2 regions of the Rarobacter incanus genome follow, and region 2 is predicted to be linked to the other one. Evidence: predicted binding sites of a transcription regulator. Region 2 holds the regulator's gene; the other holds the start of a gene.
What was found. Region 2 encodes HspR, which represses chaperone genes until heat shock. Its sites were predicted from a motif close to AAGTTGAGTCNNNNNGACTCAACTT; they were not measured.
Positions count from the first base shown of each region.

Region 1: clpB (ATP-dependent chaperone ClpB) is a predicted target of HspR. The motif match lies at 1,594-1,618, and genes of this name have one in related genera.

Region 1 is NZ_VFNV01000001.1:1,745,738-1,753,033, forward strand. Features, by position in the region: gene FB389_RS07235 (DUF222 domain-containing protein) at 1-985, opposite strand, end outside; gene clpB (ATP-dependent chaperone ClpB) at 1,701-4,292, shown strand; gene FB389_RS07245 (hypothetical protein) at 4,734-5,888, opposite strand; gene FB389_RS07250 (hypothetical protein) at 6,082-6,606, opposite strand; gene FB389_RS07255 (Ig-like domain-containing protein) at 6,788-7,296, opposite strand, start outside.
Region 2 is NZ_VFNV01000001.1:1,298,036-1,305,331, reverse strand. Features, by position in the region: gene grpE (nucleotide exchange factor GrpE) at 1-24, shown strand, start outside; gene FB389_RS05620 (DnaJ C-terminal domain-containing protein) at 77-1,063, shown strand; gene FB389_RS05615 (heat shock protein transcriptional repressor HspR) at 1,198-1,605, shown strand; gene FB389_RS05610 (DUF1540 domain-containing protein) at 1,732-2,037, shown strand; gene upp (uracil phosphoribosyltransferase) at 2,233-2,874, opposite strand; gene tadA (tRNA adenosine(34) deaminase TadA) at 2,986-3,483, shown strand; tRNA gene FB389_RS05595 (tRNA-Ser) at 3,534-3,623, shown strand; gene FB389_RS05590 (PadR family transcriptional regulator) at 4,793-5,473, shown strand; gene FB389_RS05585 (ABC transporter ATP-binding protein) at 5,470-6,237, shown strand; gene FB389_RS05580 (FtsX-like permease family protein) at 6,336-7,296, shown strand, end outside.

The DNA of each region.
Region 1 (7,296 bases), 450 kb from region 2:
CGATTGCGTTGCGTTGCCCGGCGGTGAAGAGGGGCTTCGTCCCGAGCGGGTCGGGTTCCTCAGCGCCCAAGACCGAAGCCGTCTGTCGGCCATTGTTGGCATTCGAGACGGCAACGGGGCTTGATTCGCTGCTGCTGCTATCGGCAAGGCCGCCGCTGTCTGCGGTACTGCTCGGGGTGGTGGCAATCAGGGTGTTATTGATCGCGGTCAGGGTTGCTTTGATCAGTTGCCCGTTGGCGTGGGTGAGGAATCCGGTGAGGTGATATCCATCGAGGGTGTGGGAGATCTCGAGATACTCGCGTCGGGTGCGCTCGCGGTATGCGCGGTCGGCTTGGTCTGGGTCGGCTACCAAAGCGAAGTGCTCAGTAATCCGGCGCATCACTTGCGGCTCGAAGAGGGAGGCCATGGCGATGAGTTGTTCCTCGCATGTCGACGGCGGATCAGCCACGCTGGTGGTCGCAGCCTGGTCAGTGTCGCTCGTGGGGTCTGCGAGCGGTTCGGGGGCTGGGAGAGTCGAATCTGCGCCTTCGGAGGTTGCGTGGAGTGCGGCGACCCGCGCGCTTGTGTTTGCCGTGTTCGCGATCAAGTACGCGTTTGTCAGGGGAATGGTCCCTGCGCGGGCGGCGTCAGCAGTAGCGGGCAAAACGGATCGCAAGGTGCGTGCCGTGTTGACCTGACGGCGAGCGTCACGGTAGGTGATGTGGTCTTGGCGTGCGAGCCAGGCGGCCGCAGATCGCGACCCGTCGCCGGCCCAACCGTTTTGCGCGTCAATGATCCCTAACCAGTCCAAATTCAAAGCCGATAGACGTTCGGTCACCCGACTACAACTGGCGCGAGCCCGGAGCGCGAATTCCATGTCGTCATCACGCGCCGATCTGGCCGCCAGCGCAGCGCACGCTGCACCCAGGAGATCGACAAGATCCGCACGCGAAAGATCGCTGAGATCACCGACGGGGGACTGTGTGTCCCACGAGTTTGAGCCCATCGAATTGTCCTTTCCGCGAATCGTCGATACCTGTAGCACCGCCAGTGCCTGTGCTGTGCCTGTTCCGCTGCCAGTGCCTGTGCCTGCTTCGTGTCGAACAACGACATCTGCCGGGCCGTCGCCGCAGAAACAGTTCGCCGTAGATTTGATGCGGTCGTATCCGCGTCGGAAAACCTGTATCTGCTATGACGCCAGTAGGGCGTGCACATGTGTTTTCTAGCTACCTGTCAACCGCCGACGCCGTGATCGCAACATCGCCCTGATGGGCGGGCGCGCACGACGCGCATGGCGGGAATCACGGCGTATAAGGCAAAGAATCAATCCGTCTGACCGATTCATGCCAACCGGGCAATGCCCTTGCCGCTTCCGCTCCGTACGAACAAGCATATCACACATCGTACGCATGTACTACGGGCTGGAGTGTGCGCCATGGGAATTGAATGCGCTGGAGCGCGAGAGCGGGTTTTGTGCCGACGCGCGTGCTGCGCACTGTCCGGTTGGAGGGCGGTCTCCACACGCGTGCTGCGCACTGTCCGGTTGACGTGTGGTCTCGACCCACGAAGCTGCGCGCAACGCGACCGGCAAAACCCCGCCCCACTTCCCAATTCACCTTGAGCGGAATAGACTCAACTTTGGTGGCGTTGTGACTCATAGAAAATACACATCCCGATCTCTACGAGCCGCAACCCGGTGAGAAACGGGGCCAGGAGGATTCATGGAAACGAAATTCACAACACTCTCGCAAGAGGCAATCGGCGACGCACTGCAGGCTGCCACGGCGGCATCAAATCCCTACGCCGAACCCGTCCACCTGCTCAGCGCGCTGATCGAGCACGGCGGCATGGCCAGCGCCCTGCTCGAAGCGGCGAACGTCGACCCGCAGGTCGTGGGCCGCAACGCGCGCGCCGCACTCATGCAATTGCCGCAGGTCAGCGGTTCGTCGGTCGCTGAGGCGCGGCCGTCGGGCGCGCTGGGACGGGCGATCGAGGCGGCAAAGAAGGCGGCGGAAGAACAAGGGGACGAGTTCATCTCCGCCGAAATGCTCGTTCTCGGAATAGCGGCAGGCACCGATGCGGGCGCCAAGGCGCTGCACTCTGCGGGAGCAACCGCCGAAGCGCTGCGCAAGGCGCTGCCGTTGGTGCGCACGAGCGGGCCGGTGACATCGGCAAACCCGGAAGGCACCTACAAGTCGCTCGAACAGTACGGCGTGGACCTGACCGCGGCGGCGCGCGAAGGCAAACTCGACCCCGTCATCGGGCGCGATGCGGAAATACGCCGCGTCGTGCAGGTGCTTTCGCGCCGCACCAAGAACAACCCGGTGCTGATCGGCGAACCCGGGGTCGGAAAGACCGCCGTTGTGGAGGGACTTGCCCAGCGCATCGTCGCGGGCGACGTGCCCGACTCGCTGAAGAACCGCAAACTGGTCTCGCTCGACCTGGCAGCGATGGTGGCCGGTGCCAAATACCGCGGCGAATTCGAGGAACGCCTGAAGGCCGTCCTGGAGGAAATCAAGAAGTCCGAAGGCGAAGTCATCACCTTCATCGACGAGATTCACACGGTCGTCGGTGCGGGCGCAGGCGGCGAGGGCGCTATGGACGCGGGCAACATGCTCAAGCCCATGCTGGCGCGCGGCGAGTTGCGCCTGGTGGGCGCGACGACTCTTGACGAATACCGCGAACACATCGAGAAGGACCCCGCCTTGGAGCGGCGGTTCCAGCAGGTATTTGTCGGCGAGCCGTCCGTCGAGGACACCGTCGCGATTCTGCGCGGGCTCAAGGGCCGCTACGAGGCGCACCACGGGGTCACTATCGATGACTCCGCGTTGGTTGCCGCCGCCACCTTGTCGAACCGGTACATTTCCGGGCGCCAGTTGCCGGATAAGGCGATCGACCTGGTCGATGAGGCAGCGAGCCGGCTGCGAATGGAGATGGATTCCTCGCCCGTCGAGATCGACGAGTTGCAGCGCCAGGTCACGCGCCTGGAGATGGAGGCGACCGTCCTGGCCAAATCCGAGGATGAGGGATCGCGTGAACGCCTGGATCACCTCAACGCGGAACTGGCCGACAAGAAGGAGCAGCTCGGCGCGCTCAATGCGCGGTGGGAGAAGGAGAAGAGCGGGCTCAACGTCGTCGGTGACCTGAAAAAGAAGCTGGACGAGCTCAACACGGCCGCGGAACGCGCGGAGCGGGAAGGCGATCTGGAGGCCGCGGGACGCATCAGGTATGGCGAAATCCCGGAAATCAACAGGCAGATTGCCGATGCCGAGGCCCGCGAGGCCGCCGGCGAGAAGACCGAGTCGCCGCTGGTCGGCGACCACGTCGGCGCCGACGAAATTGCCGAGGTCGTTTCCGCCTGGACCGGGATACCTGCAGGCCGGATGCTCCAGGGTGAATCCGAAAAGCTGCTGCACATGGAGGACTTCATCGGCAAGCGGCTGATCGGACAGGCGGCCGCCGTGCACTCGGTGGCGGACGCCGTGCGCCGCACGCGCGCCGGCATTGCCGACCCGAACCGACCTACCGGATCGTTCCTGTTCCTGGGACCGACCGGCGTCGGCAAGACCGAGCTGGCGAAGGCTCTGGCCGAATTCCTCTTCGACGATGAGCGCGCCATGGTCCGCATCGACATGTCGGAATACGGCGAGAAGCACTCCGTGGCGCGCCTGGTCGGCGCCCCCCCGGGGTACGTCGGCTACGAGGAGGGCGGCCAGCTGACGGAGGCCGTGCGGCGGCGCCCATATTCGGTGGTGCTGCTCGACGAGGTGGAAAAGGCGCACCCCGACGTCTTCGACATCCTGTTGCAGGTACTGGACGACGGGCGCCTGACCGACGGACAGGGGCGGACCGTTGATTTCCGCAACGTGATCTTGATCCTGACGTCGAACCTCGGGTCGCAATTCTTGGTCGATCCCACCCTCGATGAAGCCACGAAGCGAGAGTCGGTAATGACGGCGGTGCGCTCGTCCTTCAAGCCTGAGTTCTTGAACCGGCTCGATGACGTGATCGTATTCGATCCGCTGACGCTCGACCAGCTGGGCGGAATCGTGGACATTCAGGTCGCGGGGTTGGCGAAGCGACTGGTCGACCGCCGATTGTCGCTGGATGTGACGCCCGCCGCGCGCGAGTGGCTGGCGATGGAGGGCTTCGATCCGGCTTATGGTGCCCGGCCGCTGCGGCGACTGGTGCAGCGTGAGATAGGCGACAAGTTGGCGCGTGAAATCCTGTCCGGGGCTGTTACCGACGGCGACACGGTTGTGGTGGACCGCTCAGATGAATCCGCGGACGGGCTGAGCGTGACCAAGGCGTAGCGGAGCGAAGTGAGCGTTTCCGGGGCGTAGCGGCGGGCTTTGGGCGATAAGGGACGAGGCCACCTCCCCCTTATCGCCCGCCGCCGGTCAGCGCCCGCCCGCCGGTTGAGGCCGTGGCGAATTAGCGTTTCCTGGGCCGCGGCCAGGTGAGAGGCTCACGGCTCCTGCGGCGCAGGGTCAGTCCGATGCACAGTGGAACGACGATCACGATCACATAGGAAAGCCACACCGGCCCGGGTAGCGGCAGTCGCCAGAGCGATCCGAGTGCGAACGCCGTGATGACTGTGGCCGTTCTCCGTGCGTCGCGGAGTGTCGGCCCGTCGCGCTCGGTCGAGCGGTGCGGCTTTGGCAGCGGTCTCGCCCAGAGGAACGCTGCGCACCCACTGCCCGCCGCGAACAGAATGCTGAGTGCCGTCAAAGCACACGTCGACAGCACTATACTCATCGGGCGACTTCAAGAACGATCGCGACACAACTCCCAATTCCAAGTATTTCGCCGAGCAACTTGCCGCCCCCACCGATGAGGTCCCCAACCGCGTCGATCTGGTCTTTGGTGAGGTTCTTTCGTGACTTTACGTACTTCTTGATCTTGTCGATTACTGTTTCCCACCGCGCACCCAATTTGTTGTACGCGCGAATGAGTCTAGTGGATCCCTTAATGACTTTGTCCGCCTTAGCAAACGCGCGCACCACTTTCGCCCCCACGACCGTGAATGAAGCGAGTTGGCCGATGCATGCAGCCGTAGTTGCGGTCCACCACCACCAACTCGGGTCAGCCACGATGGGATACTCGGCCTCGGCGGAAGGCTCGATGATTTGAGTGAGGGTGCCGTCGTTGAGTTCGTAGCGGGTGGGGACGGGATTGCCGTTTGCATCTGTAGCCCAAGGGGCAGCGATTTCGGCGACTTTCTCGGTCTTGGTCACAGTGGTGGTTTCGGCTTCTGGGATGGCTGCGAGTTGGTCGATTTGTTTGTCGGTGAGTTTGTCGAGAGAGTCGAGGGACAGCGAGTTTTCGCCGAGGATACTGGTCACGGCGGCGTTGATCCGAGCATCTTCGCCGGGTAGCGGAACTTCAGTCTCAGTTCGTGCGAAGACCGAAATTGATTCGTCCGTGTTCTCCGCGAGGGTGGCGCCATCTGGCAAATCGATTTTGTAGTCAAAGGCTGTGGGAGATTCGCTGCTTTCGATGACTGTAAGGACGCGCACGCCACCCGCAAGCGGTTGAACCGCGACGGTGGTGTCTTGCGCGGTCGGGTAAGTGATAGTGCCGTCATCGCTTCGCTTGGCAGTCTGGGCCCCAGTAAGTTCTGGTAACGATAGTTGAATGGTTTCCTGCGTCCCTGGGGTTTGGAATTCCACCGCATCATTGGGGTCGTTAGGTACTTCGACAACGCCACCAGGATCCTGCGCAACGTACCCATCGCCGACAGATAATACTTCGGTGACCGGGATGGAATCGGGGGCGGCCGCAGCAATAATTCCAGCGGTGACAGTCGCCTCGCTTATGGGGTCCGCCGCTTGGGCTGTGCCAGCCGCAGCCGTTAGGAGACTGGTGGCAGTGAGCATCGTAATCACGATACGAGCAGGGGTCTTCATCTCTCTCTCTCTCGCTTGTGGGGCGTGGATGCGTGCCCGCGACACCGACGGTACCCGGGCCCTGAGGTTGGCGATAAGACGTTAGGCCTATAGGTGAAAATGGTCGAGTATCGCCACCACCGCTGGGCTCGCGGCGCAGCGTCCGCCCCGGCACCGCGAGGGCGATCCGCCAGGGCAGGCGCGGCTCATTGCCCTAGCCTGGGAACGACAGGGTGATGCGGCGGGTCTTCTTCTTGCCATACACGTAGATCGTTCCGGCGTCGTCGCCATGCACGATGGTGGCTCCTGCTGTGGTGCGGGACGTGGACTTGATCGTGCGGACCTTCTTGACCAGCCGGGTGCCATCAGCTTTGCCCGTGAGCTTGACGCGGTCCCCGCGTTTAGCCGTCCACAGCCGCTTGCCGGCCTTGCTCGACTTCTTTGTGAGGATGTCGGGTGCCCCCGGGTAATCGATCAAGAGCACGCCGTTCTTGGGGTCTAGCTTGGCGCCCACGGAGGCGGAGGAAGTGTAATACTTGATCACCTTCACGTTGATCGTCTTGCGCTTCTCGCTCTTTGCCGCCATGGTCGGGGCCGCCAACCACGCGGTGTTGCCGGCCGCCGCGTAGCCATGAGTGTCGCGGGAGATATCGGCGAGTGGTGGCGCTGCGTGCGCGGTGGGCGCCAGGAGCGCGCAGGCGGCGACGCACGCCGGGAGCAGAGTCTTGAATGCCTTCATTGAGCAGCTTTTGGACGAGAACGACTAGAACAGCGTACTCAAAATCTTATATGTGCGGATGTGGCCGGGTAGGCGGCACGGAAGCGGCCCCGCCCGGAAATTCTCCGGACGGGGCCGCTTCCCATCAACCAGTTAGTGTGCGCCCCTCGGGTGGTCCCTCCGTGCAGGCGCGGGTCGGGCCTTACTTGCGCTTGACCTTCACCTTGGCCGACTTCTTCGCCTTCACGCTCGCGGAATCCTGCGGCGTGAACTTGACGCTGATCTTTGCCTTCTTCGAGTAGCTCTTCGTCAATGTGACGGTGACTTTGCCCGCGTTCTTCTTGCGGAGCTTGACCGTCTTGACGGTCTTCTTCCCGACCTTGATCGCGACTTTACCCGTGGCAACCGAACCGTTGGTCAACTTGCCAACGACGACCTTGACCTTGGTCTTCTTGCCCTTCTTCGTCTTCGTTGCCTTGACCTCGATGGACGATACGGCGGCCTTTGTCACCTTGAGGGTCGTCACCCCGAACGACTGGGTGTAGTTGTCGGACCCGGTGAAGGTAGCCGACAGAACGTGGCTGCCCACGCTCAGCCCAATCGCGGAAATCTGTGCCTTGCCGCCTGTCAGATCGACGGTTCCGGCCGGCTGGCCGTCGATCGTGAAGTCAACGGAGCCGGTGGCAGCGGGCGAGACCGCCGCCACAACAG
Region 2 (7,296 bases):
GCCGTGACCGGCCCCGCACAGTGACATTCAACAATTACCCAAATTCAACGCTGCTTGAACACCGAAGGGAGGCGCCATGACCGCACAGGATTGGATCGAAAAGGACTTCTACGCTGCGCTCGGTGTCTCTAAGGACGCCGACCAATCCACTATCAAGAAGGCGTACCGCAAGCTAGCTCGCAAGTATCACCCCGATCAGAACCCGGGTGACGCGGTGGCGGAAGCCAAGTTCAAGGACATCTCTGAGGCGTACACCGTGCTCAGTGATGCCAAGGAACGCAAGCAATACGATGCCGTGCGGCAGATGGCCGGTGGAGGCCCGCGTTTCGCGGCGGGACCCGGCGGCGCTGGCGCCGGCGCGGGCGGTTTCGAGGACTTTCTGGGTGGCATGTTCGGCGGCGGGGGAGGCGGCGGAAACGTGCGCTTCTCAACCTCCGGTGGCGGTGGCTTCGAGGACATCCTGGGCGGGATGTTCGGCGGCGGGGGAAACGGCTTCCGCGGGGCGCCGATGGCGCGGCCCGGCCGCGACCTCAGCGCTCGCACCAGGTTGCCTTTCAGGCAGGCGGTCGAGGGCTCGACCGTCACCCTCGGCGTCGATGGCAAGCCGGTCAAGGTTCGCATACCGGCGGGGGTCCACGACGGGCAAAAGATCCGACTGCGCGGCAAGGGCGGGCCGGGATCGAATGGCGGCCCGGCCGGCGACTTGATTATTTCGGTCGATGTCGAACCTCACCCCGTGTTCACGATGGATGGACGCAACCTGCGACTGACCGTTCCGGTGACGTTTGCCGAGGCGGCACTGGGTGCCACGATCGAGTTGCCGACGCTCGACGGCAAGATGGTGAAGGTCAAGATCGCTCCGGGCACGCCGTCTGGTCGCGTCCTGCGCGTCAAGGGCAGGGGCATTGCCACGTCGAAGGGTGCCGGTGACCTGCTGGGAACCGTGCAGATCGTGGTTCCACAAAACATGGACGAGGCCACCCGCACCGCAGTCCAGCAGTTCGCTGCGGCGACTGCGGACACCGATGTGCGCGAGGAACTGCGCCGGGAAGCCGCGCTGTGACAATGGCCGGTATTCCGAGCGACAACGGGCGGGGTGGGCGAACCGACGAGTTCGCCCACCGCGCCCCCCGCATCACCGAAGAGCAGCTCAACGAGCCGCTCTTCGTCATTTCACGGGCAGCCGAGCTTGCGGGGATGCACCCGCAAACCCTGCGCCAATACGATCGCACCGGCTTGGTTACTCCCCGGCGAACTGCTGGGCGGGGCCGGCGGTACTCGTTGCGTGATATTGCAACGCTGCGCGAGATTCAGCGCATGAGCCAGGAAGAGGGAATCAACCTCGCGGGCATTCGCCGTATCCTGGCGCTTGAGTCGGAGGTTACACGGCTGCGCGGGCACATTGATTTGCTCCTCACCCGCGAACCCGGCAGCCGGATCTTTTCTGCCGGTTCGTCGGGCAACGTGGTTGTCGTGCGCAAGACGCGCACACAGCGCGAATCGGGAACCGTCGTTGTTCGCGGTGCGCTGGGTCCGAGCCGCGGGCAAGTCCGGCACGCGCACCGGCAGGGCGCTCAAACGCCAACGAATGAATCAAATAACTAACAAATATGTTGTCTAATTCGTTGGCGAATTCGCATTAATTAGTTTGGCCTAACTTGCTAGCGGGATTTATTAATTCGGTTTATCGTGGTGAAATCAGTCAAGAAATCTCACCATTAGGAGGCCGAAATGTCGACCGTAGCTGACCTTCCCCAGATCGCCGAGTGCTCCGTTGACGGGTGCTCCTACAACACCGAACACGCCTGCCACGCGGGTGCCATCACTATCGGCGGTGCAAGCTCCGCGAGCTGCGCAACGTTCATTCCCCTTAGCGTCAAGGGGGGACTGGACAAGGTAGTCGCCGAGGTTGGCGCGTGCCACCGCTCCGACTGCTCGCACAACTCTCACCTAGAGTGTGGCGCGGCGTCCGTGCGCATTGGGGCGGGACCTGACAACGTGAGTCACCCTGGATGCCTTACATTCGAGTCGCGCTGACCGGATTTCATTTCGTTTGAATTCCCGGAAATTCAGTGGAAACGCGTTCGTGGGGCAAATAGTGCACGAACGCGTTTCTTAATTTTTTGGCACGAGGCGCGGGAATCTCGTGGCATAATTCTTGCAGGTGCCCCGGCGGCGGAGACGACGTAAGTCATCAACCCCCGCCGGGGCATCGTTGCTTGCAGGGCGGGCCTAGTCCACGACGCCGTAGAGGCGGTCGCCGGCGTCCCCCAAACCGGGGACGATGTAGCCCTTTTCGTTCAGCCGCTCGTCGACTGCGGCAACGACGATTTTGACGCTGGCGCCCGTGCCCTCGATCGCCTCGCGCACGGCTTCGATGCCCTCGGGCGCTGCGAGCAGGCACACGGCAGTGACGTCACGGGCGCCCAGTTCGAGCAGGTATTCGATAGCCATGATCAGTGTGCCGCCGGTTGCGAGCATGGGGTCGATCAGGAAGCACTGACGTCCGCGCATGTCATTGGGCAGGCGGTTTGCGTAGGTGACGGCCTCCAGCGTCGTTTCGTCGCGCAGCATTCCCAGGAACCCGACTTCGGCGGTCGGCAGGAGTTTGACCATGCCGTCCAACATGCCAAGGCCGGCACGCAGGATCGGGACGACGATGGGACGAGGGTCTGCGATGTGCGTGCCGGTGGTCGTCGCAACCGGCGTGGTCACCTCAACCTGTTCGACGCGCACGTCGCGGGTTGCCTCGTACGCCAAAAGTGTCACCAATTCTTCAACCAAACGTCTGAAGGTCGGGGAATCGGTGTTCTTGTCGCGCAAGACGGTGACTTTGTGAGCAATGAGGGGGTGGTCAGCTACGTGAAGTTCCATAGTTCTTACGCTACCGTCAAAGGCCAGCCTTCGTCGGCGACTTTAGCCCGGATTGCGGGGGTGATCGTTCGCTCGTTGGGTTATGAAAGCCACCGATGCCACACTTGTGACGTGACGCCCCTTGACCTAGCCGCCGATGCTGCACGCCAGAGCGCCTGGATGCGGGAAGCGATGGCGCTCGCTGACCGCGCGCAAACCGCGGGAGATGTCCCTGTGGGGGCATTGGTCGTCGGGTCCGATGGCGAGATTCTGGGCCGCGGGTGGAACGATAGGGAAGCGCGATGCGACCCCACCGGCCACGCCGAGGTGATGGCGCTGCGGCAGGCCGCTACCGCAGTGGGGCGCTGGCGACTTGCCGATGCGACGCTGGTCGTCACGTTGGAACCCTGTGCAATGTGTGCGGGCGCCGCGCTCGGGGCACGGATCCGGCGGATTGTGCTTGGCGCCTGGGACGAGAAGGCGGGAGCATGCGGGTCAGTCTGGGACATAGTTCGCGACCGGCGAATGAACCATTGGATTGAGGTGGTCCCGGGCGTATTGGCCGACGAGTGCTCCGCCCAACTATCGGCCTTCTTCCTAGAGCGGCGCGGTGATCCGCGGCAACAATAGTGCGCTCGATTGGGAATTCCGCCCACTTCACGGTAGTCTAGCGGGCGCAAGGTAGCGTGTCCGAGCGGCCTAAGGAGCACGCCTCGAAAGCGTGTGTGGGTGAAAGTCCACCGTGGGTTCAAATCCCACCGCTACCGCCAAATATGTGGAGCCCGTCCCGTCTGGGGCGGGCTCCACATGTTTATCTGACGGAGGGGGATTTGGGAGGAGCGAGCGTCTGCGAGCGACGGCTCCCACCGCTACCGCCAAATATGTGGAGCCCGTCCCGTCTGGGGCGGGCTCCACATGTTTATCTGACGGAGGGGGACTTGGGTTATAGGCCAAGAGTGATGATGGAACTGTCATCTACGCCACCGCCGAAGACGCCACCGTTGCAGTCCAGCCACACGAAAGTGGCGTGGGCTTTCTCACCGTCATGGACGCCCAGATGCACCGACCGTCTTCGACTGCGAACTCGACTTGCCGACTGTGGCCGACGTCGTAAAGGCTGTGTGAGGAGAACCATGTTTGGAGGGCAAGCGCGAATTTGACAGTCCGATGGCTCTTGGTCTCGTTCCTGCTGGTGAGCGTCGCTGTCCTGGCATGGCGGCGGGTGGTGAATGCCTCGTGCTCAGATGGGTCACCACGAATTATGTCGAATTGACTCAAGGTGAAGTACGCATTCTCCACACTCGGGGTCTTGGATTGGAGCATTCTCGTTGTGACGGTAGTTTCGCTGATGGACGTCATCCCCTGCGTGTCAGGGTGAGCTGAGGCCAGCGGTCTACAGCAAATACGCCCGCAGGGCGAGTTGAAGGATCACCTGTTTGGTGAGCTCGATGTCTTTGATCACACCGGTCGTGGCCATCGATGGTTAAGTGGCGCAGGCAGCGTGGCGCCGGCTTGTTCGAGGGTGAACAGCCCTGTGACCCGGTCGGATCGCCATCGAGGGAGCGGGCGGAGATTGCGAGGCTGCGTCGGCCACTCGTGAAGGCCGGGCAGGAACTCGTCATGGACGAGTTCGTCAATGCGTGTAACAATCGCCACCGGCAATCGGGAATCGGACCGCGCGCGCATGCCGGTGTCCACTAAGGGCATGCCGACCCGATAGACCGCGACCAAGACGCGGCACTCGATAGCGCTCGTCGCGCGCACCCGGACCGTTTCGGAATCCGCGCGCAAACCCGACCCACGACCCTCGATCGCGATCTGGCGCCGTTCGCTGGGTCCGGTGGCGATCGGGTGGCGCTGACGCGGGCGCGCCAGTTGCACCCTTCATGGTTACTGTGTAAGCATGGTTCAATACTTACGCGGTAACTAAGGAGGGATCATGTCGATTCGGCACGCATTCTTGGCCCTGCTCTCCGAGCGCCCCATGAACGGATACCAACTTCGCCAGGAGTTCGACACTCGCACCGGCGGCGCCTGGCCGCTCAACATCGGTCAGGCATACACGACCCTGGGGCGCCTTGAGCGCGACAGATTGGTGGTGAAAAGGGATGCGGACGAGGCCTCCGGCGACGTATTCACTCTCTCCGATCAGGGGCGAGCCGAAGCCACGCGGTGGTGGCAGTCGGCAGTGGGGCGCGACGCCCCGGCCCGCGACGAGGTCGCGATCAAGCTAGCGCTCGCGGTCACGGTTCCTGGCGTGGACGTGCAGGCGGTCGTGGCCGTCCAACGCGCCGAAACCATGCGAGCGTTGCATGAATACACGCACCTGAAGCTGACGACGATGGAGGCCGCGGGAGGGCTGGGGCGCGCGGATCTGGCTTGGAGTCTGGTTCTGGATTCCCTGATATTCAAGGCCGAAGCAGAGACCAGGTGGCTCGACCACATCGAGGGAACCCTGGCCAGGGCGGAACGCGATTCGCACGCGAGTGCGGCAGTTCCCGTCGAGCCCGGCGCTCCGCCCAGCGCCAGGTCCGCACGGCAACAGCGCCCCGCTATGGAGGGTGCATCCAAGGTGATTCGGGGCGCCTCGACTCGCGACTCGCAGGGGGAACCGCGATGATGCCCGCGCGCGCCGCAGCTGGCGTTCCAGAAACAACGCTGGTCGTTCCAGCGCTGGAACTTATCGACATCACCCGCACATACGGCACGGCCGAGAATCAGGTCCATGCCTTGCGCGGCGTGAGCCTGACGGTGTGTCCCGGGGAACTCGTCGCCGTGATGGGGCCCTCCGGATCGGGCAAGTCCACGCTTCTAACGATCGCCGGCGCGCTTGAGATAGCGAGTGCGGGCACCGTGCGCATCGGCGGCCACAGCGTCGGCCAGCTTTCGGCGACAGAGCGGGCAGCGGTGCGCCGCCGGAACGCCGGATTCGTATTCCAGGATTACAACCTGATCCCCGCGCTCACTGCCGGCGAAAACGTGGCATTGCCCTTAGAACTTGACGGGCGCCGCCCGCGGGCCGCCCGGCGCGAGGCGCGGCGCGCGCTCATGGAGATCGATGCTGTCGAACTCACGGACAGGTTTCCCGACGAGATGTCCGGTGGTCAACGTCAGCGCGTGGCGATCGCGCGTGCGCTTGTGGGCTCAAGGAGGTTGATTCTGGCGGACGAGCCCACCGGCGCCCTTGACTCCGTCACCGGAGAACTTGTGATGCGCCTGTTGCGGTCCAGGATCGATGCCGGGGCTGCTGGGGTTCTGGTGACGCATGACGCCCGGTATGCCGCATGGGCGGACCGCACGATCTTCTTGCGCGATGGGCAGGTCGTGCAGTCGGCGGCGACTCCCGGTGGGCCGGAGACCCTGCTGGGGGTGGGATTGCAGTGACCGCACATGCGCGCCACGGCGCCCTGCCGGGCGCGATGGGGTCTTCCCCGGGCAAGGATTCCGATGGCCGTCGGCGGCACCTGAGAGGTGGCGCGCGGGTGGCTAATTCACGCCGCGGGCGTTGGCACGTGGCGCTTCGATACGGGGCGCGGCAAGCGCGGCGCTCCAGGGGGCGGTCTGCCCTCATTGTCGTCATGGTCATTCTCCCCGTGGCCGTTGCTGCATTCGCTGCGGTGATGATCTCCTCCCAGCAGGTCACCTGGAACACCACCCTTGCCCGCGACATCGGTCCCGAGGCGACCGCGAGGGTTCACTACGTGTCCGGCGTGGCGGTCAGGCAAAGCGCGGATGCGAAGTACGACTACCCGGCGGGCACCGACACCGGTCAGGCGCAGGATGATAGTTCCCCGGTCGCGGTCACCGCGGACGCTGTGCGGGCACTTCCTGCCAAAATCTCCGCGACGCTTGGCTCGGGAGCGGACGTGACATCGATCTATCGGTTCCCGCGGCGACTCACCGCGGGCGACGCGAGCGTAGACGGGGAATTGACGGCCACTACCTGGACGACGGCGACGCGAGCGCTGTACGCGGTCAAACAGGGCGAACTGCCGTCTGTGCCCGGGCAGATCGCGCTCTCTGGCGAAATCGCGGATAGGTTGGGGATCGTTTCCGGCCAAACGATTACTGCGGTGGCATCGCAGACGTTTGGAACATCGGTGAACGTGCCTGATGCGACGTACACAGTAACTGGAATCCTCAGCCCCACCGCGGGCACCAGGTCCGTGTATCCGGCAGACGCCGTCACGCTATCCGCCGACGCGGCACAGGCTGCGCAGGAAATCGCGTCGGCCCTCACCACCCAGGGTCAGCTCTACCAGGGCAGCGGTCAATACGGGCTCGATTGGTTGGTCGCGGGAGCACCCGTCGATTGGGGTAGCGTACGCGCGCTCAACGAGGTCGGGGCAACCGCGGTCAGCCGCGCTGTTGATCCTGCGGCGACGCTGCCCGGGGAGGCAGATACCTCGTGGCAAGACCAGCAGACTCACACGGAACAGCTAT